One region of the Sphaerotilus montanus genome, then DNA from elsewhere that is predicted to be linked to it. Evidence: predicted binding sites of a transcription regulator. Region 1 holds the regulator's gene; each other region holds the start of a gene.
What was found. Region 1 encodes sigma-54, which starts transcription at its own class of promoters, with help from an activator protein. Its sites were predicted from a motif close to TGGCANGNAANCTGCTTT; they were not measured.

Region 1 (10,476 bases):
GCAGCTGCCCGAGACGGTCGAGCAGACCACCCGGGTCACGCTGCCGCCGGAACAGCGCACCACCCACGACACGCTGCTGGGCCAGGTGCGCCGCAGCGTGCAGCGCTGGCAGCGCAGCCAGTTCCTCGGCAGCAGCGAGCAGCGCCAGCTGCTGCACACGCTGCACACGCTGCGCCAGTGTGGCCAGGACGGCAAGATCGACGCCGCCCTGCAGGCCATCGACACGGCCCTGTGCACGCCCGAGACCAAGGTGGTCGTGTTCAGCCAGTGGCCGGGCGCGCTCGACGCGCTGGACACGGCCCTGCAGGCGCGCGGCACCACCGTCCGCCGCCTCGGCCCCGAGCTGGTCGGCGACGCCCGGCGTGCGCTGATCGGCGAGTTCCAGCAGGCCCCGGAGCTGCGCGTGCTGCTGTGCAACGACGACGACCGCGGTGGCCAGCTCGGCCTGCGCCACGCCGCCACGGCGATCGTCCACCTCGACCGCCCATGGAACCCGGCACTGCTGGTGCAGCGCCTGAGCCGCGTGCACCGCACGGACCGGGTGCGGCTGGTGGCCGTCCACCATGTGCTGGTGGACGACAGCATCGAGTCGCGCCTGGTGCACGCCCAGCAGGACGACGCCGGACACGCCCGCTTCGTCGGGCTGGTCGAGGGGCCGAACGCCGACGTCTTCCTCGAAGGCCCTCGGCTGGCGCGGTTCATGGGCGCACTCGCTGCGCTGGTCGATCCGGCGGTCCTGAAGCCGGACTGAGCAAGAGGCACCGGGGGCCGCACACGCAGCGGCCCCCGGCTACCATCGCGGTGATGTCCCACACCACAGGAGCGCGGTCATGGCCCTGCCGCTCGGCACACCGGAGCTGATGTCGATCGCCGCCACGCTGGGCTGGGCCAGCGGGCTGCGGCTGTACGCCGTGCTCTTCTGCACCGGGCTGGCCGGTTACCTGGGCTGGATACCGCTGCCGGGCGGGCTGCTCTGGCTGCAGCAGCCGGTGGTGCTGGGCGCGAGCGGGCTGATGCTGTCGGCCGAGTTCTTCGCCGACAAGATCCCCGGCTTCGACTCCTTCTGGGACCTGCTGCACACCTTCGTGCGCATCCCGGCGGGTGCAGCGCTGGCGGCGGCGGTCTTCGGTGGCGACGAGGGCAGCTGGTCGATGGCCGCGGCCGTGCTCGGCGGCTCGCTGGCGGCCACCGCCCATGTGGCCAAGACGACGACACGGGCGGCGGTCAACACCTCGCCCGAACCGTTCAGCAACTGGGGACTGTCACTCGCCGGGGACGCTGCGGTGCCGGCGATGCTGTGGCTGTCGTGGGTCCAGCCCCTGTGGGCCGCGGTCGGGCTCGGCGTGGCCGTGGTGGTGATGCTGGGGCTGACCTTCTGGCTGCTGCGCCACGTGCGGGCGCTGCTGCGGGGGCTGGTGCAGCGCTTCAGCGGCGCGTCGACAGCGCTGGACTGATGGCCGCCGCCGCCCGCAGCGGTGGCAGCGGCGTCTGGGTCATCAGGAACTGCTCGGCGAGCCGGCCCAGTTCCGCGCTGCCGCAGGCCCGGCACAGGCTGAGCACCGCGCGGGCGTATTCGGGCGGGCCGAGCATCAGGTTGATGTCCACATCCTCGCCCATCTCGTGCATGAGCAGATCGTGGATACGGCTGGCGATCTGGTGGCGGACTGGGTCGTGCATGGCGGGTCTCCTGGGTTCACCCCCAGTCCATTGCACGGGCCGTGCCGGCCAGATTGCAAATTCGATCACGCCATCGGAGCGCCCCGCCATGACCGCGCACCAAGGCCTGTCGGGGTAACTACCGGGCCGCGCCCGCAGCCATGCGCGGCACCGCCGCAGGCTGCCCCGAAATGGTGCGACCGCGGCAACCCGGTTGTTCAGATCGCCTTGCGCAGATTGGCCGGCGCGATCTTGAGCGCCTCGCGGTACTTGGCCACCGTGCGGCGCGCGACCTGGATGCCTTGCTCCTCCAGCATCGTGCTGAGCTGGCTGTCGGAGAGCGGCTTCTTCTGGTCCTCGGCGGCCACGAACTGCTTGATCAGCGCCCGCACCGCCGTGCTCGACGCATTGCCGCCCGCCTCGGTGTTCAGCGACGACCCGAAGAAATACTTCAGCTCGAAGGTGCCAAAGGGCGTGTTCATGTACTTGGCGGTGGTCACGCGCGAGATGGTGGACTCGTGCAGACCCAGCTCGTCGGCGATCTCGCGCAGCACCAGCGGCTTCATCGCGATCTCGCCGTGGGTGAAGAAGCCCTTCTGGCGCTCGACAATGGCCTGCGAGACCCGCTGGATGGTGTCGAAGCGCTGCAGGATGTTCTTGACGAACCAGCGCGCCTCCTGCAACCGCACCGCCAGCGTCGCGCCGCCCTCGTCGCCGGTGCGCTGGCTGCGGTGCTGGCGCAGGACCTGGGCGTAGAGGTCGTTGATGCGCAGCTTGGGCATCACGTCCGGGTTGAGCACGACACGCCAGCCGCGGCCCGCCTTCTGCACGATCACGTCCGGCACGACGATGTTGGCCTCGGCGCGGGCAAAGCGACGGCCGGGCTTGGGCTCCAGCGTCAGGATGAGCGTCTGCGCGTCGCGGATGTCGTCCTCGTCGGCGCCAGTGGCGGCCATGAGCTTCTTCATGTCGCGCCGGGCGAGCAGCTCCAGATGGCCCTGGCAGATCAGGATGGCCACGCGCTGCGCCTCGGTGCGGTCGCACTCGCGCAGCTGCAGCACCAGGCATTCGCCCAGGTCGCGGGCGCCGACGCCGCAGGGCTCCAGGTTCTGCAGCCAGCCCAGCGCGCAGCGCAGCTGGTCGATCAGCTCCTCGCGCAGCGTGGCGGCTTCCTCGTCGCCAGGCGTGTCGCCGATCGACAGCTCGATGGCCAGCCGCTCGGCGATGTCCTCCAGCGGGTCGGCCAGGTAGCCGTCCTCGTTGAGCGAGTCGATCAGGGCCTCGACCAGCAGCATGTCCTCGCCCGCCAGCCGCATGCCGAGCAGCTGGCCGCGCAGGTGGTCGTTGAGGCTTTCGGTGAGGCTGGAGCGCTCGCTCCAGTCACCGTCCTCGTCCTCGACGGCGTTGCTGCGCGCGCCGGACACGTCGGAGAGGCTGTCGTAGTCCTCGCGCTCGCTGCCGGAGTCCCAGTCGTTGCTGTCGCTGGCGCTGCTGTTGAAGTCCAGCTGGTCCACGCCGGGCGTTTCGGCCTCGGACGCCGGGCTGGTCGCCGCGGCCGGGGTGTCGCCGCCATCCCAGTCGTCGGTGGCCCCGGGGCTGCGCTCGGGCGGGGCCAGGGTGGTGTCGGCCATGGGCCGGTCCTGGGCGACCCCCTCTTCGTCGACTTCCAGGAACGGATTCGCTTCGAGCATCTGCTCGACTTCCTGGTGCAGCTCCAGCGTCGAGAGCTGCAGCAACCGGATCGATTGCTGCAGTTGTGGCGTCAGCGCCAGGTGCTGCGAGAGGCGGACCTGCAGGGAAGGTTTCATGGGATGGGGACCAAAATCACATGCGGAAATGTTCGCCGAGGTAGACCTTGCGCACGTCCGGGTTGTCGACGATGGCCGCCGGCGTCCCTTCGGCCAGCACACGGCCCTCGCTGATGATGTAGGCGCGGTCGCAGATGCCCAGCGTCTCGCGCACGTTGTGGTCGGTGATCAGCACGCCGATGCCGCGCGCCTTCAGGAAACCGATGATGCGCTGGATCTCGATCACCGCAATCGGATCAACCCCGGCAAAGGGCTCGTCCAGCAGGATGAAACGCGGCTGCGTGGCCAGCGCCCGGGCGATCTCCACCCGCCGGCGCTCGCCGCCCGAGAGGGCAGGGGCGGGGCTGGCGCGCAGCCGATCGATCGACAGGTCGTGGAGCAGGCCGTCCAGCAGCGACTCGATGCGTGCGGTGCCGAGCGGGCGGCCGTTCTCGTCGTGCTGCAGCTCCAGCACGGCGCGGATGTTCTCCTCGACCGTGAGACGCCGGAAGATCGAGGCCTCCTGCGGCAGGTAGGACAGCCCGAGCCGCGCCCGCTGGTGGATCGGCAGGCGCTGCACCTCGGCGCCATCGATGCGGATGCTGCCCGCGTCGGCCCGCACCAGCCCGACCAGCATGTAGAAGCTGGTGGTCTTGCCCGCGCCGTTCGGACCGAGCAGACCGACCACCTCGCCGCTGCGCACCGAGAGGTGGACGTCCTTGACGACCAGCCGGGCGCCGTAGCGCTTCTGCAGGCCCTCGGCCTCCAGGCAACTGCGGGTGTCGGTCAACGCGGAACCTCCGGGCTGGCGGCCTCGGGCGCCGGACTGGCGGACTTGCGCGGCGTCACCACGCCCTTGACGCGCCCGCCACCCGCTGCCGTCGCGGCCGCGCCAGCCGCACCACCGCCCTGCACCTCGAACACGTCGCGGGCATGGTTGTAGACGATGGTCTGGCCGGTGACCTGGTCCGCCGGCGCCCCGCCGCGCAGCACCCGCACCTGCGCCTGGTCGATGAAGCGCACGGTCTCGGTGACGGTGTCGTACTCGATGCGCCGGGCCTGGCCTTCGACGACCTCGTCCAGCCCTTCGCGCTTCTGGCGGAAGGTGGCGAGCTGGCCGTCGGCACCGGTCGCCGTGGCGAACTGGCCCTGGGCGGTTTCCCTCAGCTCGATCTGCGCAGCCTTGAGCACCAGCGTGCCGCGGGTGATCTCGACGCCGCCACTGAGCGTGCGGATCTTGCGCTTGCCGTCCAGCACCATGCGCCCCGCGTCAAACGCAAGCGCCTGCTCGCTGTCGGCCTTCTCCGCACGCACCGGCAGGCCGGACACCGCCAGCAGGGCAGCCAGCAGCAGGGCGGAATGTCGGGACAACAGCACGGAAACGGCAGGCAGCATGGAACACGGTCCCCGGAAAGCCCTGGGGTCAAGGCATGGAAATTGCATTGATTCTAGCCAGAAGCGACCGGGCCCGCGACATCTTCTGTCGCGGGCCCGGGGCATGGCGCGGTGCGGGGAATTCTTCAGGCGCGATCAGACGCCTTTGCGCGAGCGGGCGATGAGCTGGTCCGTCAGCGCCAGTGCGCGGACCTGTCCTTCGAGCTCGGGCGTGTTGTCACCGCCAGCGAGCGAAGGGGAGGTGTAATAACGGCCATGGATGCCGAGCGCCGGCACGCCATCGATCTTGTAGGCCTCGGAGAGCAGCTTGCTCTGGCGGACCTTGCTCTGCATGCCGAAGGAGTTGTACATCTCGGTGAACTTGGCCCGGTCGGCCCCGTTCTGCACCGCGAACTCGATCAGCGCCTCGGGCTTGTCGAGTTTCTGGCCCTGCTGGTGGATCGCGTAGAAGACCTTGCGGTGGATCTGCTCGACCAGCCCGAGCGCCTCCAGCGTCGCGTAGAAGCGCTGCTGCGGCTCGAAGTTGGGCCGGAACCCCACGTGCATGCGCTTGAAGGCCACATCGGCAGGCAGCTTCCTGATCCAGGCTTCCAGCGTCGGCTCGAAGGCGTTGCAGTGCGGGCAGCCATACCAGAAGAACTCGATCACCTCGATCTTGCCCGCAGGCGCCGAGACCGGAACCGCGGTGGACAGGCGGACGAAGTGCTTGCCTTCCTGGAACGCACCCTGGGCCGAGACGAGGGGGCTGGCCCCGGACAGCGCGAGGGCGGCAGTGCTGCCCACGACAAACTCACGACGCTTCATGCAATGTTTCCTTTCGATGATCACGGCGGATCAGAGTGGGTCCGTGCAGCAAGGTTCAACGCGGCACGCGCACCAGCGCCGCTTCGCCATAACCGGACGCCGTCGTCTGGTCGCGCATCCGCTCTGCATCCTCACGCGTCTCGAATGGCCCCAGGCGCACACGGTACATCAGGCGCCCGGCCTGCTCGCGTTCGGTGATGCGGGCTTTCAGGCCCCCCATCGCCAGCTTGGCGCGCTGCTGCTCGGCGTCGTCGGTGCTGACGTACGCCCCGACCTGCACGAAATACACGAACGCGTCAGCCCCCGGTCTGGCTGACGCACTCGCCGCCGTGGCGGCTGTCGCCGATGCGCGCGCAGCCGCTGCACTGGGCGCCGGAACCACGGCAGCGGCCGCATTCGCGACGGCACTGGCCACACGCTCCTGGGCTGCGGCCGCAGTGCCGTTGCCGCTGTCGGTGCGCGCCGGACCGGGGGCGGGCCTGGCCGGGTTCTTGCCGTGCAACGGCGAGTTCGGGTCCCAGTGCCTGTTCTTCTCGATCTCGGCCGCGTCCTGCTCGGCGGTGCGCTGGGGCACCTTGTCCATGAAGGGAATCGGCGCCTTGGTCACATAGAGCGCCACACCCAGCGCCAGCACGAGGCCGACCAGCAGCCCCACGACCACGCCGACGCCGAAGCCACCGCGCTGTGTCTTGCCATTCGATGCCATCGAGAACCTCCTGATCCGGCGACCGGTCACATCTTGCTCGGCGCGCTCACGCCGAGGACGGCCAGCGCGTTGCGCAGCACCTGCGCGGTGGCCTGCAGCAGCGCCATGCGGGCGGGCATCGCCGCGGCGTCGCCGTCGAGGAAGCGCACCGCTGCGTAGTAGCTGTGGTACGCCGAGGCCACGTCGCGCAGGTAGAACGCCACGTCGTGCGGCGCCAGATCGGCCGCCGCCCGGCCGAGCATCTCCGGATACTCGGCCAGCTTGTTCATCAGCGCCACTTCGGTGGGCGCCACCAGACCGGATAAGTCCGCCGCTGCCAGCGCCGCCGCGGACACGTCGCCCCGGTGCTCCTCGGCGTACTTCGCCAGCACCGAGCAGATGCGCGCGTGGGCGTACTGCACGTAGAACACCGGGTTCTCGTCGTTGGCCTGCAGCGCGAGGTCCACGTCGAAGATGAACTCGGTGTCGGCCTTGCGGCTGATGAGGAAGAAGCGCACCGCGTCGCGGCTGGTCCAGTCGATCAGGTCGCGCAGGGTCACGTAGCTGCCGGCGCGCTTGGAGATCTTGACCTCCTCGCCGCCCTTCATCACGGTGACCATCTTGTGCAGCACGTAGTCGGGGAAGCCCGCCGGGATGCCGACACCGGCCGCCTGCAGGCCGGCGCGCACGCGGGCGATGGTGCCGTGGTGGTCGCTGCCCTGGACGTTGACGACCTTGTCGAAGCCGCGCTGCCACTTGTGGATGTGGTACGCCACGTCCGGCACGAAGTAGGTGAACGTGCCGTCGGACTTGCGCATCACGCGGTCCTTGTCGTCGCCGTAGTCGGTCGAGCGCAGCCAGAGCGCGCCGCCGTCCTCGAAGGTCTTGCCGGCGTCGACCAGCTTCTGCACCGCCTCGGCGACACGGCCGCTGCTGTACAGGCCGGACTCCAGGTAGTAGTGGTCGAAGCGCACGCCGAAGGCCCGCAGGTCCAGGTCCTGTTCGTGGCGCAGGTAGGCGACGGCGAACTGGCGGATGCTGTCGAGGTCGGCCGGATCGCCCGAGGCGGTGTATTCGCGGTCGTCGGCCCGGACGGTGGCCTGCTGGCGGAAGGCGTCGGCGATGTCGGCGATGTACTCGCCGTTGTAGGCCGACTCGGGCCAGCCGGCGTCGCCCGGCTTGAGGCCGTTCAGGCGGCACTGGGTCGAGGTGGCCAGGGTGCCGATCTGCACGCCGGCATCGTTGTAGTAGAACTCGCGGTGGACCTGCCAGCCCTGGGTGGCGTAGAGGTTGCACAGCGCGTCGCCGAGTGCGCCTTGCCGGCCGTGGCCGACGTGCAGCGGGCCGGTCGGGTTGGCCGAGACGAACTCCACCATCACCTTGCGGCCATTGTCCGGGCGCACGCCGAAATGCCCGGCCTCGGCCAGCACCTGCGCGACCACCTGCTGGCGGGCGGCGGGCTTGAGGCGGATGTTGATGAAGCCGGGACCGGCGATCTCCATCGACTCGACCCACTGCTGCGCCGCGGGGCGGGCCTGCAGGGCCGCGATCAGCGCCTGCGCGAGCGCGCGCGGGTTCTGCTTCAGCGGACGGGCGAGCTGCATCGCCAGCGTGCAGGCGAGGTCGCCGTGGGCGGCCTGCTTGGGGTTCTCGAAGGCAGGCTCGACCGCCGCACCGGGCGCGATCTCGGCCAGCGCGTCGCCGAGCGCGGCGAGGAGTTGCTCTTTGGCTTGAATCATGCGGGGATTCTACGGGGCAGGTCGGCGCGCAATCCGCACTTGCCCCGGCAGCCCGGGAGTGAAAAGATCGGCGATTGCCCTCTGAACCCCCCATGATCGACTGCACCGCACCGGTTCTGCCCCAGCGCATCGGCAAGTACCGCGTCATCCGTCGCCTCGGCGAAGGCACGACGAGCGAGGTCTTCCTGTGCCATGACGAGTTCAACGACCGCCCCGTCGCGGTCAAGCAGGTGCGCGCCAGCGTGCTGAGCGACACCAACGACGGCCACATGTTCTCGCGCTTCTTCGCCTCGGAGGCGGCGCTGGCGGGCCGGCTGCACCACCCCAACGTGGTCGAGATCTTCGACGCCGTGCCCGACCCGGTCGCCCCCTACGTGGTGATGGAGTACGTGCCCGGCACGACGCTGCGCGCCTTCTGCCAGCCTGGCCACCTGCTGCCGCTGGAGCAGATCGTGGAAATCGGCTTCAAGTGCGCGATGGCGCTGGGCTACTGCTACCGGCAGGGCCTCGTCCACCGTGACGTCAAGCCCGCCAACATCCTGACCCTGACGCAGGGTCACAGCACCGAGATCCACGACATCAAGCTGACCGACTTCGGCAGCGCGCTCAACCTGACCTCGGATGCCACGCAGGTGCACCGCGTCGGCTCGCTGGCCTACATGTCGCCCGAACAGCTCGATGGCAGCGAGCTGGACGCACGGGCCGATGTCTACGGGCTGGGTGCCGTGCTCTACCACCTGGTCGCCGGGCGTGCACCGTTCGAGGCGACCAGCCAGGCCAGCCTGATGCACCAGATCTGCCACCTCCAGGCGCCGAGCCTGGTGGGCCTGCGCACGGGGGTCACGCCGGCGCTGGACCAGGTGATCCAGCGCTGCCTGGCCAAGCGCGCCGACGACCGCTATGTCTCGTGGGACGCCGTGGGCGAGGCGCTGTCGCAGCTCATCACCATGCACCACGTGCCGCGCGGCACCTCGCAGGGCGTGCTCGACTCGGAGCGCTTCACGCTGCTGCGCACGCTGGACTTCTTCACCGCCTTCGGCGACGTGGCGCTGTGGGAGGTCGTGCACCGGGCGCGCTGGCAGCGCTTTCCGGTCGGCCATGCGCTCTACAACCGCGGCGAGGAGGGGCGCACCTTCCACATCATCGCCAGCGGCGCGGTCGAGGTCTACCGCGACGCCCGCCGTGTCGCGCAGCTCGGCGCCGGCACCTCGGTCGGCGAGATGGCCTACCTCGCGCCCAACCCGGAGCTGCGCCGCCACAGCACCGACATCGTCGTCACCGAGTCCGCCACCGCGATTTCCTTCACCCCGGAAACGCTGGCCCGGCTGAGCCCGCAGACCCGCCACCTGTTCGACGAGGCCTTCATCCGCGTGCTGGTGCGCCGCCTGCACGCCGCGCACGAGGCGCTGGCCCATCCGCGGCGCATCCTCTGAACCAGTTCCGAGCCCGGCTTCAGGGTCAACGTCAACGCCGTGACCGGCCATGGCGTTGGACAATGGCCCTTCGCTCAACTCCACTTTGCTCTGGACGGAACTGCCCCATGAACAAGCTCATCACCGTGATTGCCCTGGCGCTGGCCAGCCTGTCCTCCACCGCCTACGCCGCCAATGCCGCCTGCGAAGCCAAGGCCGGGGAAAAGAAGCTGGCAGGTGCCGCCAAGAACAGCTTCATGAAGAAATGCGAGCGCGAAGCCGGTGGCGGTGGCGGTGGCGACGCGCAAGCCGCCTGCGACGCCAAGGCCGCCGAGAAGAAGCTGGCGGGTGCCGCCAAGAACAGCTTCGTCAAGAAGTGCGTGAAGGACGCCGCCGCGGGCTGATCCCCCCACGACCGATGTGCCGGCCACGCCCGGGTCGGGCGGTCCTTATCATGCCGCCATGGACACGCTCTATCTCGGGGTCAAGACCCTGCACATCATCTTCATCGCCAGCTGGTTTGCCGGGCTGTTCTACCTGCCCCGCATTCTGGTCAACCTGGCGATGGTCGCGCCCGACAGCCACGCCGAGCGCGAGCGCCTGCTGCTGATGGCGCGCAAGCTGCAGCGTTTCGCCACGCTGCTGATGGTGGTCGCGCTCGCCAGCGGCCTGTGGCTGTGGCTGGGCTACAGCGTGTGGCGCGGACCCGGCAACGGCTGGCTGCACGCCAAGCTGGCGCTGGTCGTGGCCGTGATCGGCTTCCACCACGTCAACGCGCGCCTGCTGCGCCAGTTCGAGCACGCCGCCAACCGGCGCAGCCATGTCTGGTTCCGCGTCTACAACGAGGTGTCGGTGCTGCTGTTCGCGGCCATCGTCACCCTGGTGGTGTTCAAGCCGTTCTGACGCATCGGTCTGCCGATGCCTGCCTACCGATCCTCTTCCTGGCCGCTGGCCTGGATGTGGGCGGGACTGATCGTCTACGCCAGCCTGCATCCCTT
Region 2 (10,476 bases), 350 kb from region 1:
CTGGCGGACGGCACGCTCGCGGCGGGTCAGCGGGTGGCCGTGCCCGGCTGTGGCAGCGGGCACGAGGTGCTGGCGCTGGTGCAGGCCGGCTGCAGGGTCACCGCGATCGACTATGCCCCGGCTGCGGTCGCGCGGACCGCACAGCGTCTGCACGACGCAGGGCTGGGCGCTGGTGCCTGCGCCCTGGTGCAGGCGGATGTCCTGCAGTGGCAGCCTGCCGAGCCGCTGGACGCGGTGTTCGAGCAGACCTGCTGGTGCGCGATCCACCCGGACCACTGGGCCGACTACGCCGCACAGCTGCACCGCTGGCTGCGGCCTGGCGGGCGGCTGTGCCTGATGGGCATGCAGGTGCTGCGGCCTGGATCGGCCATCGGTCGCATCGAGGGGCCGCCGTACCACCTCGACATCAACCTGCTGCGGGCGCTGCTGCCGGCGGACCGCTGGCAATGGCCGGCGCCGCCGTATGAGGCGGTGCCACACCCGCGCGGGTGGCGGGAGCTGGCGATCGGGCTGTTGCGGCGTTGACCGGACAGAGCGCCTGCGGGCGTCAGTCGCCGTCGCCGGAGGGGGTGAAGTCGTACTGCGGTGTGCGGATGCTGCGCAGATAGCCCGATACATCGGCCAGGTCCGGGCTGCCGTCCAGCAAGTCGAACCGCCGGGCGGCTGGTGCCGGGTCCGGGGATTCGATGCGGATGGTCACTGGACCGTGCGGCAGTGCGGCCCGCTCTGCCAGCTGGTGGCGCCACGCATGGGGTAATTCGCTCACCGGGACGTGCTCGAACACGATGGTCGTCATGGCAACTCCTTCAACGCCGGTCGGCTGGATGCTGCTGCAGCACGACCGATGGGTTGGCTTCCGGGGGAAGCAGGATCAGCCTCGGAACTTTCCCACGTTGCCGGGGGCTGTGCAGTGTTTTCGTCAGGCAGTTGCCACAGTAACGTCTGGTATCAGATGGAGCCGGTTCCGGGCAAGAAAAAACCCGCCGGGGCGCGGCGGGTTTCAGTCGGATCCTGGGGCGGGTGCCCCGGGTCATGCCGGAAGATCAGGCGTTCAGCTTGGCTTCGATCGCGGCCTTGGTGGCCTTCAGTTCGGCGGGCAGGTTGTGGGCCAGCTGCTCGAACAGCTCGCCGTGCAGCTTCATTTCCTGCTGCCAGGCGGCGTGGTCGATGCCGATGACGCTGTCGAACTGGGCCTGGCTGAAGTTCAGGCCGGTCCAGTTCAGGTCGCCGTAGTTCGGGCTGACACCGAAGATGTTTTCCGAACCGCCGGCCGTGCCTTCGAGGCGGCCCAGCATCCACTGCATGACGCGGGCGTTGTCGCCGTAGCCCGGCCACACGAACTTGCCGTCCGCACCCTTGCGGAACCAGTTGACGCAGTAGATGGCCGGCAGCGTGGCGCCTTCGGCTTCGAGCTTGGCGCCGACGTTCAGCCAGTGCTGGAAGTAGTCGCTCATGTTGTAGCCGGTGAACGGCAGCATCGCGAACGGGTCGCGGCGCACGACGCCCATCTGGCCGGCGGCGGCAGCGGTCGTTTCCGAGCCCATCGTGGCGGCCATGTAGACGCCTTCCACCCAGTTGCGGGCTTCGGTCGCCAGCGGCACGGTGGTCGAGCGGCGGCCACCGAAGATGAAGGCGTCGATCGCCACACCGGCCGGGTTGTCCCACTCGGGGTCGAGCGCCGGGTTGTTGGTAGCGGCCACGGTGAAGCGGGCGTTCGGGTGCGCGGCGGGGCGCAGCTTGCCGTCGGCGCCACGGGCGGTTTCCGGCGTCCAGTCCTTGCCCTGCCAGTCGATCAGGTGCGAGGGCAGCTCGTCGGTCATGCCTTCCCACCACACGTCGCCGTCGTCGGTCAGCGCGACGTTGGTGAAGATGACGTCCTTGTCCAGCGACGCCATGCAGTTCGGGTTGGTCTTGAAGTTGGTGCCCGGGGCGACGCCGAAGTAGCCAGCTTCCGGGTTGATCGCGCGCAGCTGGCCGTTGACCGGCTTGATCCAGGCGATGTCGTCACCGATGGTGGTGACCTTCCAGTCGCCCAGCTCGGCCGGCGGGATCAGCATGGCGAAGTTGGTCTTGCCGCAGGCCGACGGGAACGCGGCGGCGACGTGGCTCTTCTTGCCTTCCGGCGAGGTCACGCCCAGGATCAGCATGTGCTCGGCCAGCCAGCCCTGGTCGCGGCCCATGTTGGAGGCGATGCGCAGCGCGAAGCACTTCTTGCCCAGCAGCGCGTTGCCGCCGTAGCCCGAGCCGTAGGACCAGATCTCGCGCGTCTCGGGGTAGTGGACGATGTACTTGGTCTTGCTGCACGGCCAGGTCACGTCCTGCTGGCCGGCTTCCAGCGGCGCGCCGACGGTGTGGACGCAGGGCACGAAGTCGCCATCGGTGCCGAGTACGTCGTACACGGCCTTGCCCATGCGGGTCATGATGCGCATGTTGACGGCCACATACGGGCTGTCCGAGAGTTCGATGCCGATGTGGGCGATCGGCGAGCCGAGCGGGCCCATCGAGAAGGGCACGACGTACATCGTGCGGCCCTTCATGCTGCCCTTGAACAGCGGGGTGTCGCCGGTCTGCAGCAGCGCACGCATCTCGGCCGGGGCCATCCAGTTGTTGGTCGGGCCGGCGTTTTCCTTGGCGGCCGAGCAGATGTAGGTGCGGTCTTCGACGCGGGCGACGTCGCTCGGGTCGGAGCAGGCCAGGAAGCTGTTCGGGCGCTTGGCCGGGTTGAGCTTCTTGAACGTGCCGGCATCGACCAGTTGCTGGCACAGGCGGTCATACTCTTCCACACTGCCGTCGCACCAGTAGATGGCGGCGGGCTGCGTCAGGGCAGCGATCTCGGCGACCCAGGCGATCAGCTTGGCGTTCTTGACGAAGGAGGGGGCGTTGACGTTCACGCCGGCCATCAGGGGTTGGTTCATCGAGAGGCTCCTATGTTGAAAAAAGGCATCTCGAAAACAGTGCGCCGCGCTGCTTTCGGGATGCCCCCGCGGTCAGTGTAGGCGGGGGTATCTCTGCATTACATGGTGGTTACATGCGTTTTTTGCATGACCTGCCACTGTGTTCGACCTATAGATCCCCGAATCCGGCACATCCGTGACACGTTCATCGGGTGGACCTGCAAGTGCAGGGGCGCCGACAATCAAGACTTTTGGAGAAGGAAGCTGCGTGTTCACGTTCAAGAATCTGACGGTGTTTCGCATGGAGCCGGGCTGGTCGGCATCGCTCGAACAGATCGAGGCCGGGCTGGAGAAGGCCCGCTTCGTCGAGTGTGGCTCGACGCAGGAGGAATCGGCTGGCTGGGTGCCGCCCCGCGGGCCGGCCGAGGCGCCGCTGGCCGAGACCGTGCGCGGGCAGTGGCTGATGCGGCTGATGATCGAGCAGCGGGTGCTGCCGGGTTCGGTGGTCAAGCGCCGCATCGACGAGATCGCCGCCCGCATCGAGCGCGAGACCGGTCGCAAGCCCGGTCGCAAGCAGACCAAGGAACTCAAGGAGCAGGCCACGCTGGAGTTGCTGCCGATGGCGTTCACCAAGCGCTCGGCCGTCAACGTGTGGCTGTCGCCGGACACCGGCTTCCTGGTGCTCGACACCAGCAGCCCGGGTCGGGCCGACGAGGTGGTGACGCTGCTGGTCAAGGCGCTCGACGGCCTGTCCGTCCGGGCGCTGCACACCCAGGAGTCACCCGCTGCCGTGATGGCCGACTGGCTGCTCACCGGCGAGCCGGCGGCCGATTTCACGGTCGACCGGGAATGCGAGCTGAAGTCCAGTGACGAGATGAAGTCGGTGGTGCGCTATGCCCGTCACCCGCTGGACACCGACGAGGTGCGCCAGCACATCACGCAGGGCAAGATGCCCACCCGGCTGGCGATGACCTGGAATGGCCGCGTCTCCTTCGTGCTGACCGAGGGGATGCAGTTGCGCAAGATCGAGTTCCTGGATGGCGTCCTGGACACGGATGGCAGCGCCGAAGAGCGATTCGATGCCGATGTCGCCATCATCACCACGGAATTGACGCATGGGTTGACGGCCCTGATCGAGGCTTTGGGCGGTGAGCACCAAGTTGTAATGTGAGCACGAAGCCTGTTGCTTCGAGTTGCAACAACTTCGGTCTGACTGCACGCTTCAGGGGTGCGGGACGTTAGACTGAATTTGCATTTCTGGATACCTCCCATGTCACTACACAGAAAACCCAAGTCCCAACAAGCTTTTCTGCTGGAAGCGATGCAGCGCATGGAGATGGACCCGGACCAGTTCGCCCGTCGGCTGGGGGCATCGCGTCGCCGGCTGGACGACTGGCTCAAGCGCACGGGCGAGCCGGGTTCGATCGAACTGGACCCGGTGATCTGGACCTTCGTGCGCGAACTGGTGGAGCGTGCCGAGATGCCCGACAGTGCCGCTGCGCCGCTGGGGCCGCCCGAGGTGCCCCAAGGTCGCTCGCGCTTCAGCTCGCCCGGTCGCTGGGTGGCGTGAGACCCAGGGCTGCCAGCACCGCCAGTGGGGCAGTTTCCGACCGCAGTACCCGTGTTCCCAGGCTGATGGCCCGCGCGCCGATGCCGCGCACCAGGGTTTCCTCCGCCGGACTGAACCCACCTTCCGGACCACTGTAGACCCGCAGTCGCCCGACACCGCCACCGAGGTCCTGCGCCATCCGTCTGGCCATGGGCACGGCCTCGGCCAGACTCAGCAACCAGTTGGGGGTGTCCGCGTCAGCGGCCGCCAGTGCCGCGGCCTGCGACAGGGTGCGCACCGGCGCGATCAGCGGCACGCGGGTGCGCCCGCTCTGCTCGGCCGCTGCCACGGCGACCGCCTGCCAGTGTTCCCGCTTGCGCTCGGCCCGCTCGCCCGACAGCCGCAGCACCGAACGCTCGCACACCACCGGCTCGATCGCCGCCGCGCCCAGCTCGGTCGCCTTCTCGATCAGCCAGTCGAAGCGGTCGTTGGCCGGCATGCCCGCCACCAGCGTCACGGCGATCGGCAGTTCGCGCTCGACCGGATCGTGCGCCGTCACCCGCACCTCGACCGACTGGCGGCCCATGCGCACGATCTCCGCGCGCCACTCGCCGCCCTGGCCATTGAACAGGGTGATCTCCTCGCCCGGCTGCAGGCGCAGCACCTGTACATGGCGGGCCGCACCGGCGGGCAGGGCGAGTTCGGCATCGGCGCTCAGCGGCGCATCCAGATAGAGACGGGCGGGCATGGTGGGTGTGCGGTCGGGGAGGAGGGGCTCAGGCGCGGATGCGGCGGACGAGGGCGGTGGTCGAGTAGCCATCGACGAAGGACAGCGCCTGTGCCCGGCCGCCCCAGCTGCGCACGAGGCGCGTCTCTTCGAGCGCCTCGATGTCGTAGTCACCGCCCTTGACGTAGACGTCGGGCCGGATGGCCTGCAGCAGCGTGCAGGGGGTCGGCTCGTCGAACAGCACGACCAGGCTGATGCTCTCCAGTGCGGCCAGCACGCAGGCGCGGTCGGCTTCGGCGTTGAGCGGACGGTCCGGGCCCTTGCCCAGGCCGCGGGCCGAGGCGTCGCTGTTCAGGCCGAGCACGAGACTGGCGCCGAGCGCACGTGCCTGCGCCAGATAGGTCACATGGCCGCGGTGCAGCAGGTCGAACACGCCGTTGGTGAACACCATCGGCCGCGGCAGCGCCGCCAGCCGCGCGGGCAGGTCCTCGCGCCGGCAGAGCTTGTCGAAAAAGGCGGGGAGCGCGGGCAGGGCAGGGGCGTCGTTCATGGGGCGGGATTGTCGCCGCAGTTACTGCCGGTGGCCGGTGCGGCGACTAGAGTGCCCGAAGTCCGCCCCACACCACCACGGAGACCCCGATGACCGCATCCACCACCGCCCCTGTCCTGCGCCTGCACGGCTTTGCCCTGTCCAACTACTACAACAAGGTCAAGCTGGTCCTGCTGGAGAAGGGCCTGCCGTTCGAGGAGGTGGTGGTGCTGCCGCGGGGCGGCGAGGACGTGCTGGTGAACTCCCCGCTCGGCAAGCTGCCCTATCTGGTGACCGAGCATGGCCCGCTGTGCGAGAGCGCGGTGATCGTCGACTACCTGGAGGCGGCCTATCCTGCCGTGCCGCTGCTGCCGGCCGATCCGTTTGCCGCGGCCAAGGTGCGCGAGCTGTCGCTGTTCATGGACATCCACCTGGAGCTGGTGGCCCGCATGCTCTATGCGCAGGCGTTTTTCGGCGGCAAGGTGTCGGACGGCGTGATCGCCAAGGCGCGGGGGCAGCTGGAGAAGAACATCGCGGCGTTCAAGCGCCTGGCCCGGTTTGCGCCGTACGTGGCGGGTGACACCTTCACGCTGGCCGACTGCACGGCCGTGGCGCACCTGCCGCTGGTGGCGATGTCGACCAAGCTGGTCTGCGGCGAGGATCTGCTGGCGGCGCAGGGCGTGGACTGGAAGGGCTACGTCAAGCTGATCGAACAACGCCCGACCGCGCAGAAGGTGGCCGCCGACCGCAAGGCCGACCAGCAGCGCGCCGCGCAGCTGGCTGCGCTGGGCAACGCGCCGGCCTGACGTCGCGATCACCGCCCGGGCAGGGCGCGGCGCAGCTGGATCGCCTCGGCGATGTGGCCGATCTCGGTGTCGGCCGCGCCGGCCAGATCGGCCACCGTGCGCGCCACGCGCATCACCCGGTGCAGGCTGCGGCCCGACCAGCCCAGGCGGGCGGCGGCGGTGTTCAGGAACTGTGTGGCGGCCGACTGCGCCCGGCAGTGGTCTGCCAGCACGCCAGCGTCCAGCTCGGCATTGCAGACTCCCTGGCGGGCCTGCTGGCGCTGCCGGGCGGCCACGACCCGTTCGGCGATGGCGGCGCTCGGCTCGCCGTCGGGCGCCGAGGACAGCTCTTCCGGCGCGATCGCCAGCACCTCGCCCCGCAGGTCGATCCGGTCCAGCAGCGGCCCCGACAGCCGGCCCTGGTAGCGCGCGATGGCTTCGGGCGTGCAGCGGCAGGCGCGCATGGTCGAGCCGAGCATGCCGCACGGACACGGGTTCATCGCCGCGACGAGCTGGCAGCGTGCCGGGAACTCGGCCTGCTGGGCGGCACGCGAGATGGTGATGCGGCCGTTCTCCAGCGGCTCGCGCAGTGCTTCGAGCGCGGCCCGCGGGAACTCCGGCAGCTCGTCGAGAAAGAGCACGCCGTGGTGGGCCAGCGAGATCTCGCCTGGTCGTGGAGGAGAACCTCCGCCCACGAGTGCCACCGAGGAAGCGGAATGGTGGGGGGACCGCAGCACCCGCTGTGACCAGGTCCCGGGATCGAACCGCCCGGCCAGACTGAGGACCGCAGCCGACTCCAGCGCCTGCGTTTCCTCCAGCGGCGGCAAGAGGCCGATGAGGCGCTGGGCCAGCATGGACTTGCCCGTTCCGGGCGGCCCGACCAACAGCACGCTGTGCTGGCCGGCGGCGGCGATTTCCAGTGCCCGCTTGGCGACGACCTGACCGCGCACGTCACGCAGATCCGGCAGCGGAGCCTGCGGGCGACCGGGTGGCGGCTGCGGTGCGCGCAGCGGCACGCAGTCGTCGCCGGGCTGCAGCGCGTGGACGACGTCCATCAGATGGTCCGCGCAGCGCAGGGGGAGGCCCGGCACGCGCGCAGCCTCCTCGGCGCTGGCGCGGGGCAGCACCAGCGTGCGCCGCGCGCCGCCCCGCTGCAGCGCGAGTGCCATCGCCAGGGCGCCGCGCACGGGGCGCAGATCCCCGGCCAGCGACAGCTCGCCCGCCAGCTCCAGCGTCTCCAGCATCGCCGGGTCGATGTGACCGGCGGCGGCGAGGATGCCCAGCGCGATCGGCAGGTCGAAGCGGCCACCCTCCTTGGGTAGATCGGCCGGTGCCAGGTTCACTGTGATCCGCTTGTTGTGGGGGAATTCGAGCCCGCTGTTTTGCAGCGCAGCGCGCACCCGCTCGCGCGACTCCTTGACTTCGGTGTCGGCCAGCCCGACCAGCGTGAAGCTGGGCAGGCCGTTGGCGAGGTGGACCTCGACCGTCACCGCCGGGGCTTGCAGGCCGAGCAGGGCGCGGCTGTGGACGATCGCGAGTGACATGGTGGTGCGTGGTCCGGGTCGGAACGGTGCGGGGGCGCAGCGGTGCCGTCCATTCTGCGCAGGTCCGCACGGTTCGGAACTCACCCTGATGGGGGAGATGCACCAATGCTGTGCATCGCGGAAACACCAAGCCGGTGCATCGGGGGTGTCGCGCGCGATCTGGTGGCCGTCACGGGATGTTTCAAGTGATGGCATGAAAGATGCAGAAGGTTGGCGGTATCTGTTCCAACACCAGTCAACCAGTCAGAGCAACCAGGAGCTGCCATGAAGATGGTCACTGCCATCATCAAGCCTTTCAAGCTTGATGAGGTTCGAGAAGCCCTCAGCAACATCGGCGTGCAGGGCATCACCGTCACCGAGGTCAAGGGGTTCGGGCGCCAGAAGGGCCACACCGAGCTGTACCGCGGTGCCGAGTACGTCGTCGACTTCCTGCCGAAGGTCAAGGTCGAGGCCGCCGTGGACGACGCGGTCGTGGACCGCGTGATCGAAGCCATCGAAGGCGCTGCACGCACCGGCAAGATCGGTGACGGCAAGATTTTCGTGACGTCGCTGGAGCAGGTGCTGCGCATCCGCACGGGCGAAACCGGCAAGGATGCCCTGTGAGCGCTCGCCACAGGAACGAGGAGAACACCAAATGAAGAAGCTGATCGCGTGGTTCGTCGCGCTGATGACGGTGGTCGGGATGCTGGGCTTCGCGCCCGCAGCACTGGCCGCCGATTTTCCGGACACGAAGGTGATGTTCGAGTCCGGCAAGGCCGAGGTGGCCGCCGATACCGCGGACTCCATGAAGGCCGTGGCCGATTTCCTGGCTGCCAACGCAGATGCCAAGGTGCAGCTGTCCGGCTTCGCCGACAACTCCGGCTCGCTGGAAGTCAACAAGGAACTGGCCAAGCAGCGCGCCCTCGCCGTGCGCGAGGCGCTGAAGGCGGCTGGCGTCGACGAGGCCCGCGTCGTGCTGCAGAAGCCCGAGGACATCACGGCCGGCGAGGGCGATGCGGCCCGCCGTGTCGAGATCACGCTGGCCAAGGTGGCTGCGCCCGCGGCGGCCGCTGAAGCAGCGCCTGCCGCTTCGGATGCCGCCCCCGCTGCTGCGCCGGCTCCGAAGATCGACAAGGGCGACACCGCCTGGATGATGCTGTCGACGCTGCTGGTCATCCTGATGACGGTGCCGGGTCTGGCGCTGTTCTACGGCGGCCTGGTGCGCTCGAAGAACATGCTGTCCGTGCTGATGCAGGTGATGGTCACGTTCTCGCTGATCGTCGTGCTGTGGTTCGTCTACGGCTACAGCCTGGCGTTCACCGAAGGCAATGCGTTCATCGGTGGCTTCGACCGCCTGTTCATGAAGGGCGTCTGGGACAACGTCGCCGGCACCTTCGCGCCGGCTGCCACGTTCAGCAAGGGGGTCTACATCCCCGAGATCGTGTTCGCTGCCTTCCAGGCCACCTTCGCCGGCATCACCTGCTGCCTGATCGTCGGCGCCTTCGCCGAACGCATCAAGTTCTCGGCTGTGCTGATGTTCATGGTGCTGTGGTTCACGTTCAGCTATGCGCCGGTCGCGCACATGGTCTGGTACTGGATGGGTCCGGATGCCTATGCCTCGAAGGAAGTCGCTGACGCGATGACCGCCAAGGCCGGTCTGATCTGGCAGTGGGGTGCGCTGGACTTCGCTGGCGGTACCGTGGTGCACATCAACGCGGCCGTGGCCGGTCTGGTCGGCTCCTACATGGTTGGCAAGCGCGTCGGCTACGGCCGCGAAGCGTTCACGCCGCACTCGCTGACGCTGACCATGGTCGGTGCCTCGCTGCTGTGGGTGGGCTGGTTCGGCTTCAACGCCGGCTCCGCCCTGGAAGCCAACAACTTCGCCGCACTGGCGTTCATCAACACCTTCATCGCCACCGCCGCTGCCGTTCTGGCCTGGTCGATGGGTGAGGCGCTGATGAAGGGCAAGGCCTCGATGCTGGGTGCTGCTTCGGGTGCCGTGGCGGGCCTGGTGGCGGTCACGCCGGCTGCTGGCAACGTCGGCATCCTGGGTGCGCTGATCATCGGCCTCATCGCCGGCTTCGTCTGCCTGTGGGGCGTGCATGGCCTCAAGCGCATGCTGGGTGCCGACGACTCGCTGGACGTGTTCGGCGTGCACGGTGTCGGTGGCATCCTGGGTGCCCTGCTGACCGGCGTGTTCAACTCGCCGAACCTGGGTGGCCCGAGCGCCGTGGCCGACTGGGTGACCGTGGGCATGATCGCCCCGGACGCCTACTCGATCGCGGGTCAGGTCTGGATCCAGGCCAAGGCCGTGATGCTGACCGTCGTGTGGTCGGCCGTGGTCTCGGTGATCGCCTACAAGATCGTGGATCTGGTGATCGGCCTGCGCGTGCCGGAAGACGACGAACGCGAAGGTCTGGACATCACCTCGCACGGCGAAACCGCTTACGCCAAGTGATCGTTTCCTGC
Region 3 (10,476 bases), 560 kb from region 1:
AGGGCGCAGACCTCGACCTTGGCCCCTGCCTTGATCACCCCCTGCAGCATCTGCTGCGGTGTCACGTTGCGCGGCTTGAGCGTCGGCATCTCCTTGCCGACGAGCGCGATGTCGCCCGCTGCGTCACACAGCAGTACACGCACCGGGGCCTTCTGCTCCAGGGCCTGACCTGCCAGCACGAGCCCGGCGCCCTGGGCCATGGCGTTGCCGGAATGGATGTTGACAAACAGTTCTTCCGCCTGCACCGCCACAGCGGTAGACAGGAGGGCGGCGGCGATGAGCAGTGATTTTTTCATGATGAGGGACTCCATTGATCGAGGGTTGAGGATGGGTGAGGGCGAATATCTGGAAGGCGGTGACCAGCTTGCCGTTGGCGGATCACGGGGCCATCGGTTCTGCAGCCAGCACGGCGCTGACCATGTCGTTCACGGGTTTTTCGGGCGTGTTGATCGCGCAGGCTCAGTACAGGCATGGCAGAGCCGGCGGCCAGCGCACAGCACAAGGCGGTCAGGGCGGTGGCCCAGAAGGTCCGGCTGCGGGTCGAGCGATGCGTCATCGCGGGCACCCCACGGCGTGGCTGGTGTCACGGGTGTTGACCATGTGCTGGGCCATGTCGGAGAAGGCCCGCTCGATCGCGTCATGCAGCGCCGGGTCGGTCACCTGCTCCGCGAGCGCCTGGCGCATGCACAGCATCCATTCGTCGCGCTCCACGGGGCCGATGGCATAGGGGGCATGCCGCATGCGCAGCCGGGGGTGGCCGCGCTCGCGGATGTACAGCGGTGGTCCGCCGAACCAGCCGCTCAGGTACTTGAACAGGCTGTCGGCGCTGCCCGCCAGACTGTCGGGATGCAGGCGCCGCACGGTGAAGGCTTCGGGCAACTCGTCCATGAGCGTGTAGAAGCGGTCCACCAGCGCGTGGATCGCCGGAGCGCCGCCCAGACGGGTGTAGACGCTGTCGGTGGCGACCGTGGTGTCATCCAGGGTGTCGGTCATGGTGTGGGTTTTCAGGTTCTGCATTCGGGATGCCCGAGGGGGGGGCTGGCCACCGACATCACGCGTACCCGGGCCAGGAACTCGTCGCGTGTGGCGCCCCCGAACCAGGGATGCCAGCGCCGCTGTTCGAGCACGCTGGAGACGGTGCGGGCCCGCTGGGCGTGGCCGGTGAACAGCAGCGTTTCGTCGGGCCGTCGGAAGACCTTGTTCATCACGCTGTCCCACAACGACTCCGGCAGGGCCGGGCGCGGCTGGAAGGGGCAGGCGTCCACGGCCAGCAGCCCGCCGCAGAACAGCCGGTCCCGCCACAGGTAGCTCAGACAGCCGGCGGTGTGCCCCGGGGTCTGCAGCACCTGGATGTGTTCGTTGCCAAAGGTCAGGACGGCGTGCGCGGGCTCGGTGGTGGCGTTGCGGGTCCGGGTTCGAGTTCGGGTCTGCGAAGGCGGGGGCAGGCCATGCTGGATGCGAGGGGCACCGAGTGCTTCCAGTGCCACGACTTCGCCCTTCAATACGTCGTCGTGCTCATGGGTGCGCAGCAGCCAGCGCAGGCGCAGGCGGTGTTCGTCGAGCATGGCCCTCAGCAGGGGCACATCGGCGCCGCGCGGGTCGACCAGCACGGCCTCGCCAGCGTCCAGATCGCCCAGCAGATAGCTCACCGCGCCACTGCGTTCGTCGTGCAGGATCCGGAAATACATGGGTCACCCCTTCAGCATGGCGGCCAGCAGCAGCGCGGCAGCACAGGACCAGCCCGAGAAGAACACCCGCCAGATCCACCGCTGCGGCACGAAGCCCACGCCCCGGACGAACCCGGCGCTCATGGCCCAGAACAGGGCCATGGCGAGCGGGTGGTCGGCCTTGCCGGTCGCATCGGCCATCAGCGGGGGATACAGCGTGCCGACCACCATGATCAGCAGCGCCACGGCCAGGCTGGGCAGGTGCGTGCCCGGCGGCTGTGGGGGTGGTGTCATGGGGGGGACCAGGGCGGGCGACGTGTCCACGGTCACCGTCTCCAGGCGGCCGAGCGCTCGGCGGCGTCGGCCCGGCCGCTCTCGTTCTCACCCCACAGCGCGTTCATGATGGCCAGCAGGACGGCAAAGCCGACGCCGAGCATCCAGGCGAAATACCACATGGTTGATGTCCTTCCGGTGGGTTGCAATGTCGTCGGCAATGTCAGTAGGCGGTGTGTTCGTTGGCGCGGATGTGCGCCAGCGTGACCTTGCCGCGCATCACGCGGTAAGCCCACGAGGTGTAGAACACGATCAGCGGCATGAAGATCAGCGTGGCCCAGAACATCAGGCCCAGCGTCAGGTGGCTGGAGGCGCTGTCCCACACCGTCAGGCTGGCGTTCGGCTGGGTCGAGGACGGCATGACAAACGGGAACATCGCCGCACCCGCGGTGCCGATGACCCCCACGATGGCCAGCGCGGACGCCACGAAGGCGCTGAGCGTGTGGCGCGCGGCCACCAGCGCCGCCGCGATCAGCGCCCCGGCGATGCCCAGCAACGGCAACGACCAGAGCAGCGGCTGCGCACGGTAGTTGCGCCACCAGGCGTCGGCGCTGCGCGCCACGGTCTTGGCCAGCGGGTCCGGCAGCGCGCCAGGATCGATGGCCGAGGTGATGACATAACCCTCGATGCTCCCGAACTTCAGCCACAGCCCGGCGCCGATGAAAGCCACCACCATCAGCCCCGCCGCACCCACCGCCCCCCACACGGCGCGCTGCTGGATCGCACCCTCGGTGCGGTGCGCCAGGTACATGCCGCCGTGCATCGTGATCATCGCGCTGCTCACCACGCCCGCCAGCAGCGCGAACGGGTTGAGCAGTTGCCAGAACGTGCCGGTGTAGGTGCTGATGAGGTAGTCGTCGAAGCCGAACGGCACGCCCTGCAGCAGGTTGCCGAATGCCACGCCGAAGATCAACGGCGGCACGGCCCCACCGATGAACAGGCCCCAGTCCCAGGTGCTGCGCCAGGTGGCGTTGTGGACCTTGCTCCGGTAGTCGAAGCCGACCGGCCGGAAGAACAGCGCCCACAGCACCGCCAGCATCGCCCAGTAGAAGCCGCTGAAGGCGGTGGCGTAGACCAGGGGCCAGGCCGCGAAGATGGCGCCGCCGCCGGTGATGAACCAGACCTGGTTGCCGTCCCAGTGCGGGCCCACGGTGTTGATGACGACGCGGCGTTCGTCGTCGCCCTGGCCGACAAACGGCAGCAGCGTGCCCACGCCCATGTCGTGGCCGTCCATGATGGCGAAGCCGACGAGCAGCACGCCCACCAGCAGCCACCAGAGGATCTTGAGGGTCGGGTAGTCGATCATGTCGTGTCTCGTTGGCTTCAGGCGTGCGCCGGTTCGAACTGGTAGCGGCCGGTGCCGAGCGAACCCGGGCCCTGGCGCGCGAACTTCTGCATCAGGTAGACCTCGACGACCAGCAGCACGGTGTAGAAGCCGATGAACCCGGCCAGCGAGCCATACAGGCTGTTCACGCTGAGCGTGGAGACGCTCATGTGCGTGGGCAGCACGCCGTAGATGGTCCAGGGCTGGCGGCCGTACTCGGCCACCACCCAGCCCAGCTCGCAGGCGATCCACGGCGCCGGCAGCATCAGCACCGCAGCGCGCAGCAGCCAGGGCCGCGTCTGGAACTCGCCCTTCAGCGTGGCCCAGAAACTCAGGCCGAACAGCAGCAGCATCGCGAAGCCCAGCCCGACCATGATCCGGAAGCTCCAGAACATCGGCGTCACGCGCGGCACGGTGTCGTGCATGGCCTGGTCGATCATCGCGGGGGTGGCCTGGCGCACGTCGGTGGTGTATTTCTTCAGCAGCAGGCCGAAGCCGAGGTCGCCCTTGGTCGCTTCGAGCACGCGCTTGGCGACCACGTCGTCGCGGTGTTTGCGCAGCGTCTCCAGCGCGATCACCGCGGTGATGCCGTTGACGATGCGTTCTCGGTTCTTCGCCTTGATCTCGTGGATGCCGGGGATCTGCTTGGTCACCGAACGGGTGCCGATCAGGCCCATCACCCACGGGATCTCGACCGCCCAGTCGTTCTTCTGCTCAGCCTCGTTGATGCCCGCGATGACGTTGAAGCTGGCGGGTGCGGGCTCGGTTTCCCACATGGCCTCGATGGCGGCCAGCTTGGTCTGCTGGGCCTCGCCCACGGTGTAGCCGCTTTCGTCACCGAGCACGATGACGCTCAGCACGCTGGCCAGACCGAAGGCCGACGCCACGCGGAAGCTGCGCTTGGCGAACTCGATGTCGCGGCCCCGGAGCAGGTACCAGCTCGACACCGACAGCACGAACATCGCCCCCGTCACGTAGCCCGCCGACACGGTATGCACGAACTTGGCCTGTGCATCCGGGTTGAACACCACGGCCCAGAAGTCCGTCATCTCCATGCGCATGGTCTGGTAGCTGAACTCCGCGCCCACCGGGTTCTGCATCCAGCCATTGGCGATCAGGATCCACAGCGCGCTCAGGTTGGTGCCGACCGCCATCAGCACGGTCACCATCAGGTGCTGGGTCTGTTTCAGCCGGTCCCAGCCGAAGAAGAACAGGCCGATGAAGGTGGACTCCAGGAAGAAGGCCATCAGCCCTTCGATCGCCAGCGGGGCGCCGAAGATGTCGCCCACGTAGTGCGAGTAGTAGGCCCAGTTGGTGCCGAACTGGAACTCCAGCGTGATGCCGGTGGTGACGCCGAGCGCGAAGTTGATGCCGAAGAGCTTGCCCCAGAAGCGGGTCATGTCCTTCCAGATGACCAGGCCGGTCATCACGTAGACGCTCTCCATGATGACCAGCAGCCACACCATGCCCAGCGTGAGCGGCACGAACAGGAAGTGGTACATCGCCGTGGCCGCAAACTGCAGCCTCGACAGGTCGACGAGTTGTTCTGAAATCAAGGTTGATCTCCGCTGGTGGCGACAGGGGCGCTCAGGTGAGCCGCAGCCACGTCGACATCGACGCTGACCCGCTCATCCCGCACGAAGGCCGCCCACAACCCGACCAGCACCACCAGCTTCAGGCCGATGGCGATGGCGAGATGGCGGACCAGACGGTCTTGGGGCGTATTCATACCCCAGTACGTATCAAGAGGCGTGCCACCGCCCGGATGCGGAAAAAATCCTTCTGAAACAAGGTCTTGCGAGAAGGCTACGACTGGCCCCGCCAACATGGCAGATTCATCAACTGCCATGTTGGCGTAATGCTGCCAATATGGCAGTAGACTGTTCAGCCCAATCCCGGTGTCGGGATCCCTTTCCGCTGTGGAGCGTCAACTGTGGCCACTGTCCTGCCTGAACTGGTGTCGTATCTGGAGGGGCTGCCAGAGCCGCACATCCTGTTTGACCGGCAATACCGGATCGTCGCGGCCAACGCCGCCTATCGGCGCCAGTTCAGCCCGCGGGGCTCGGTGATCGGGCGCACCTGCTACGAGGTGTCCCACCATTTCAGCGTGCCGTGCGACCAGGCGGGCGAAAGCTGTCCGCTGGCCCGCTCGCGCGAGACCGGGCAGCGCGAGCGTGTGCTGCACCTGCACCACACGCCGCAGGGCGAGTCCTACGTCAACATCGAACTGGTGCCACTGCGCGAAGTCGGTGGCGAACTGGCGTACTTCATCGAGAAGATGGAACCCTTGCGCGTGGCGCAAGGCCAGCCGGCCGCCCAGGGGCTGATCGGACGCGCGCCGGCCTTTCAGCGGATGCTGGAGTTGGTGTCACGGGTCGGGCCGTCGCAGGCCAGCGTGCTGCTGCTGGGGGAGTCGGGCACGGGCAAGGAACTGGTCGCCCAGGCGGTCCACGAAGCCAGCCTGCGCGCGGCCAAGGCACTGGTGGTGGTGGACTGCGCCAGCCTGCCCGAGACGCTGTTCGAGAGCGAACTCTTCGGCCACGAACGTGGGGCCTTCACCGGGGCCAACCACAGCAAGCCCGGATTGGTGGAAGCGGCCAGTGGCGGCACCTTGTTCCTGGACGAGGTGGGAGACATCCCGCTGCTGATGCAGGTGAAACTGTTGCGGCTGCTGGAGAGCGGCACCTACCGCCGCGTGGGCAGCACGGAGCTGCGGCATGCCGATGTGCGGGTGGTGTCCGCGACACACCGGCACCTGCGGGCGATGGTGGCCGACGGGCGGTTCCGTGAGGATCTGTACTACCGGCTGAGCACCTTCCCGATCGCGCTGCCGCCGCTGCGGGAGCGGGTCGAGGACATTCCCCTGCTGGCCGTCGCCTTGCTGGCGCGGGTGACCCCTGATCGCCGGATGGCGCTGTCCGCGGATGCGCTTGCGCTGCTGCAACGCTGTCCGTTTCCGGGGAATGTGCGTGAACTGCGCAATGTGCTGGAGCGCGCAGCACTGCTGGCTGATGGGGTCTGCATCGAGGCCGTTCACGTGGAGCGCGCTCTTGACACCGAGGATCCCCACGCTGGCCGGGAGCTGTGGTCCGCCGAGTCGAGTCACCCGGCGCCAGCTTCCGCATCGGGTATGTCATTGCGCTGCGTGGAGCGTGCGGCCTTGCGGGCGCAACTCCAGACCCACCGTGGCAGCCGGGCGGAACTGGCCCGCAAACTTGGCATCAGCGAGCGGTCGCTGTATCGGAAGTTGCGTGACATGGACTCGGCGGATCCGCCTGGTCCATGACGGCGCAGCCTCTGCAGGACGGGTAGAAGAGGTATACGCTGTTGGCCACGGTCAGCCGTGTGATCACGGGGCCGGACCCATCTCAACCGAGGGCTTGTTCGATGATGAAACTTCGTTCGATGCTGCTTTCTGTCGTGCTATCGCTCGCCAGCCTGGCTGCGAGCGCGCAGGACAAGGTCGTTTACCACGTCAGCGACGCCGCCACGCAGGCGCTGGCGGCGCTGCGCAACGTCCGCAACCACCTCGACACCGACCCCACCGCGAAAATCACCGTGGTCACCCACGCCGCCGGGGTCGATTTCCTGATGGAGGGTGCCAAGGACCGCACCGACGTGTCGTACGACGCCCTGGTGTCGGCGCTGAAGAACCGCGGTGTGGCCTTCGAGGTCTGCGAGATCACGCTCAAGAACCGGGGGCTCAAGCGCGAGCAGTTCATCCAGGAGGCCGACTTCACGCCGTCCGGTGTCGTCCGGCTGACGAAGCTGCAGCTCCAGGGCCACGCCTACATCAAGCCCTGACCAGGCCGGCGCTGCTGCCCAGCCGGAAGACCGACATCGCGCCGACCAGCTGCTGGGCCTGCTCTTTCAGCAGGTCCGCGGCGGCAGCGCTCTGCTCGATCATCGCGGCGTTCTGCTGCGTCACCGAGTCCATCTGGGTCACCGCCTGACCGACCTGGCTGACGCCCTGGCTCTGCTCGGCGCTGGCGGTGCTGATCTCGGCCATGATCTGGTTCACCCGCTGGATGGAGGTGACGATCTGCTCCATCGTGCGGCTGGCCTCCTCGACGAGCGTGCTGCCCTGCCGCACCTGCTCGACGCTGCCGGTGACCAGCACCTTGATCTCCTTGGCGGCGCTGGCGCTGCGGTGCGCGAGGTTGCGCACCTCGGTGGCCACGACCGCGAAGCCGCGTCCCTGCTCGCCCGCACGGGCGGCCTCCACGGCGGCATTGAGCGCCAGGATGTTGGTCTGGAAGGCGATCCCGTCGATCACCGAGATGATGTCGGTGATCCGGGTCGAGCTGGCGTTGATGCCCTGCATGCGCTCGGAAACCTGCGCCATGACCGCGCCGCCCTTGCCCGCGATGTCGCAGGCCCCCTGCGCGAGCTGGTTCGCCTGCTGGGCGTTGTCGGCGTTGTGGCGCACGGTCGTGCCGAGCTGCTCCATCGTGGCGGAGGTCTGCTCCAGCGCGCTGGCCTGGTCCTCGGTGCGGCGGCTCAGGTCGTTGTTGCTCTGCGCGATCTGTACGCTGGCGCTGGCGACCTGCTCGGCGCTGCACTGCACACCGTGCACGATGCGGCCCAGGCTGGACTGGATCTGCTGGATCGCCTGCAGCAGCTGGATGGACTCGTCGCTGCCCTCCGGCTGGATCAGGTCGGTGAGATTGCCCCCGGCGAGCTGGTGGGCCGCATCGACTGCCTGCGTGATCGGGCGGGTCATGCGCCGCGCGAGCCAGAACGCGGCCAGCATCATGGCCATGGCGGCGCCCACCAGCGCGGCCATGACGATCCAGCGTGTGCGTTCGAGGCTGTCTGCGGCGTGCGTCCTGAACTGGTCGCCCGCCTGCTCGATGCTGCTCGACAGGGCCGCCATCTTCGGTTCGAGTGCGCTGAAGCTCGCCTGCAGCCCGGCGGAGGCTGCCGCGGCGGCCTGCGGATCGGACTTGGCGACGGCCATCATCTGGTTTGCCGCTTCGATGTACTGCTCGACCATGGGTTGCGCCTGCTTCAGCGCGGCCTGGCTGGCCGGATCGATGGACAGTGTCCCCAGCCTGGACATGGTGTCCCGGAAGATCTGTGCGTGTTCCGTCAGACCCTTTTCGGCTTGCCCGATCGGGCCCGGGTCGTTGCGCAAGGCACCGATCAGCGCGAGCTGGGCGTCGCCGCGGATGGCGTCGTGCATCATGTCCGCCTGCTGGCTGGCCTGCAGCGCCATGCCCGCCACGACCGAGGCATCCAGCTCCTGACCCAGTCGGGCATTGGACAGCAGGCCCATCCCGCCCACCATGGCAGCCAGAGCGGTGCCGGCCAGGCCGAAGGTGATGATCTGGGTGCGCATTTTCATGGGGATACTCCTGCAGGGAGCCCGCATGGTGGCGCGATTGCCGGCCGTCCGTTCCCGAAAAGACGGTGCGAAATCCGGCCTTCCTTTGCGCGCTTCTCAGGGCCTTGCGTAGCTCGCGCTCAGCTCGGGATCCCCGTGCGGGCTCATCGGCGGGACGGGCCGCTTCGCCTCTTCCGGCTGATCGAGCAGCCGGTCGGTCAGCATCGCCGCGCCCCACATGGCCGATAGCGTGACCCACGAGGTCAGCGTGAACACCGCTGCCCCCGACACGCCCGCGCCGACCGCGCAGCCGCCGGCGAGCATCCCTCCGAAGCCCATCAGCATGGCTCCGACGATGTAGCGGCGCATCGCCTGTCCGCCCTGGAAACCTTCCAGTTTCAGTTCGCGCCACAGCAGCGCCGACAGGAAGGCCCCCACCGCCACACCCGGCACCAGCCCGAGGTCGAACTTCAGCGGCTGTCCCGGCGGCGAGAGCACCAGCATCAGCGTGTCCGCGGCCGGGCCGGTGAAGGACAGGCTTTGCACGGGCACGATCAGGTCAAAGACCTGACGCGACATCGCCCAGGTCAACAGCCAGGCGCCCGCGACCATCACGCCCACGCCGACCGCCCCGAACCAGCTCCAGAAGCGCACCCGCTGCCGCCGCGCCCAGACCAGTGCCGCCACCAGCCACACCGCGCCGAACAGCAGTCCGCCGAGGTGGCCGGCGCCGGTCAGCGCCAGGAGGTCGCGCGAGGCACCACCCTCGACCGTCCACCAGCCGGCGATCGCCGTGCGCAGCGGCGACAGCAGGCCGGACAAGGCGGACTGCGCCGTCACCGCGAACACGAGACCCGACAGCAGCGCCCGCAGGTTGCCCTGCGCCGCCAGCACCAGCAGCCGGCTGGAGCAGCCGCGTGCCAGGATCATCCCGGCGCCGAACATCGCGCCACCGATCACCGCACCCGACAGGCTGCCCCGCCCGGCGAGCTGCCGCGCCCCGCTGACGTCCAGCCAGCCGAGCTGGATGAAGGTCTGCGTCAGCAGCACCGCGGTGGAGAAGGTGAACAGCCAGACGGTGAGCTTGCCCTCCTGCGTGCCGCGGGAGAACTCGATCACCGCCGAGCGCAGGCAGAAGCGCGCACGGTGTGCGAAGAAGCCGAACAGCAGCCCGATCACCGTGCCGGCCAGCGTCACGGTCCACATCTCGCCCAGCCGGGCCATGAGCGATTCCAGCATCGCCGTCTCCTGATGACCATCGTTGATGGCTGATATAAGAGGGCGATGATGCAGTCCGGGGCGCAGGCCGGACTTGATGTGGGTCAGCTCCGGCCTCAGGTGAGCATGTCGGCCCAGATGTTCTTCGCCCAGGCGTCGGCGTAGCGGCCTTCCAGATCGGAGCGCACGTCCGACACCCCGCCCGAGCCGCCGATGGTGAAGAAGCTCTTCTTCGGCGCCTGGTACTCGTGGACGCTGGCGACGTGGATCACGTGGGCGTCATCGACGAAGCTCATGCAGACATTGGTCAGCATCGGGTGCGGGTTGACTTCCAGGCCCTGCAGCTCGGCGACGATGGCGGCGGCGGTGACCTTGGCGTGCGAGTTGGCCATGTGGCCGGACTTGGGCATGCCCTGGGCGATCTGGATCGCGTCGCCGATGATGTGGATGTCCTTGGCCGCAGTGGACTCGAAGTTCAGGAAGTTGACGTGGCACCAGCGGGCGTTGGCGTTCGCCAGCCCGGTGTTCACCGCCAGCGCTCCGGCGCGCATCACCGGCAGCACGTTCAGCACGTCCGCCTTCACGTCGTCCTGCACCTCGAACTTCAC

Region 2: BDD16_RS06480 (P-II family nitrogen regulator) is a predicted target of sigma-54. The motif match lies at 8,218-8,235, and genes of this name have one in related genera.
Region 3: cydP (cytochrome oxidase putative small subunit CydP) is a predicted target of sigma-54. The motif match lies at 5,064-5,081, and genes of this name have one in related genera.

The regions. Positions count from the first base shown of each region.
Region 1 covers NZ_JACCFH010000001.1:1,797,271-1,807,746, reverse strand. Annotated here, with positions in the region: gene BDD16_RS08145 (SNF2-related protein) at 1-751, shown strand, start outside; gene BDD16_RS08140 (DUF4126 domain-containing protein) at 831-1,454, shown strand; gene BDD16_RS08135 (hypothetical protein) at 1,426-1,677, opposite strand; gene BDD16_RS08130 (RNA polymerase factor sigma-54) at 1,875-3,464, opposite strand; gene lptB (LPS export ABC transporter ATP-binding protein) at 3,481-4,233, opposite strand; gene lptA (lipopolysaccharide transport periplasmic protein LptA) at 4,230-4,838, opposite strand; gene BDD16_RS08115 (thiol:disulfide interchange protein DsbA/DsbL) at 4,974-5,642, opposite strand; gene BDD16_RS08110 (SPOR domain-containing protein) at 5,698-6,348, opposite strand; gene argS (arginine--tRNA ligase) at 6,375-8,066, opposite strand; gene BDD16_RS08100 (serine/threonine protein kinase) at 8,159-9,499, shown strand; gene BDD16_RS08095 (hypothetical protein) at 9,607-9,882, shown strand; gene BDD16_RS08090 (CopD family protein) at 9,941-10,381, shown strand; gene BDD16_RS08085 (VanZ family protein) at 10,397-10,476, shown strand, end outside.
Region 2 covers NZ_JACCFH010000001.1:1,445,439-1,455,914, reverse strand. Annotated here, with positions in the region: gene BDD16_RS06525 (methyltransferase domain-containing protein) at 1-525, shown strand, start outside; gene BDD16_RS06520 (hypothetical protein) at 548-796, opposite strand; gene BDD16_RS06515 (phosphoenolpyruvate carboxykinase (GTP)) at 1,044-2,915, opposite strand; gene BDD16_RS06510 (recombination-associated protein RdgC) at 3,163-4,065, shown strand; gene BDD16_RS06505 (hypothetical protein) at 4,165-4,464, shown strand; gene BDD16_RS06500 (16S rRNA (uracil(1498)-N(3))-methyltransferase) at 4,436-5,191, opposite strand; gene rfaE2 (D-glycero-beta-D-manno-heptose 1-phosphate adenylyltransferase) at 5,220-5,720, opposite strand; gene BDD16_RS06490 (glutathione S-transferase family protein) at 5,810-6,505, shown strand; gene BDD16_RS06485 (YifB family Mg chelatase-like AAA ATPase) at 6,514-8,028, opposite strand; gene BDD16_RS06480 (P-II family nitrogen regulator) at 8,293-8,631, shown strand; gene amt (ammonium transporter) at 8,663-10,465, shown strand.
Region 3 covers NZ_JACCFH010000001.1:2,355,558-2,366,033, forward strand. Annotated here, with positions in the region: gene BDD16_RS10615 (DsrE family protein) at 1-296, opposite strand, end outside; gene BDD16_RS10620 (group II truncated hemoglobin) at 553-993, opposite strand; gene BDD16_RS10625 (MBL fold metallo-hydrolase) at 1,005-1,688, opposite strand; gene BDD16_RS10630 (cyd operon YbgE family protein) at 1,692-1,961, opposite strand; gene cydX (cytochrome bd-I oxidase subunit CydX) at 1,994-2,122, opposite strand; gene cydB (cytochrome d ubiquinol oxidase subunit II) at 2,164-3,306, opposite strand; gene BDD16_RS10645 (cytochrome ubiquinol oxidase subunit I) at 3,324-4,880, opposite strand; gene cydP (cytochrome oxidase putative small subunit CydP) at 4,877-5,053, opposite strand; gene BDD16_RS10655 (sigma-54 interaction domain-containing protein) at 5,258-6,610, shown strand; gene BDD16_RS10660 (DsrE family protein) at 6,730-7,128, shown strand; gene BDD16_RS10665 (methyl-accepting chemotaxis protein) at 7,118-8,671, opposite strand; gene BDD16_RS10670 (YeeE/YedE family protein) at 8,768-9,889, opposite strand; gene BDD16_RS10675 (NAD(P)/FAD-dependent oxidoreductase) at 9,985-10,476, opposite strand, start outside.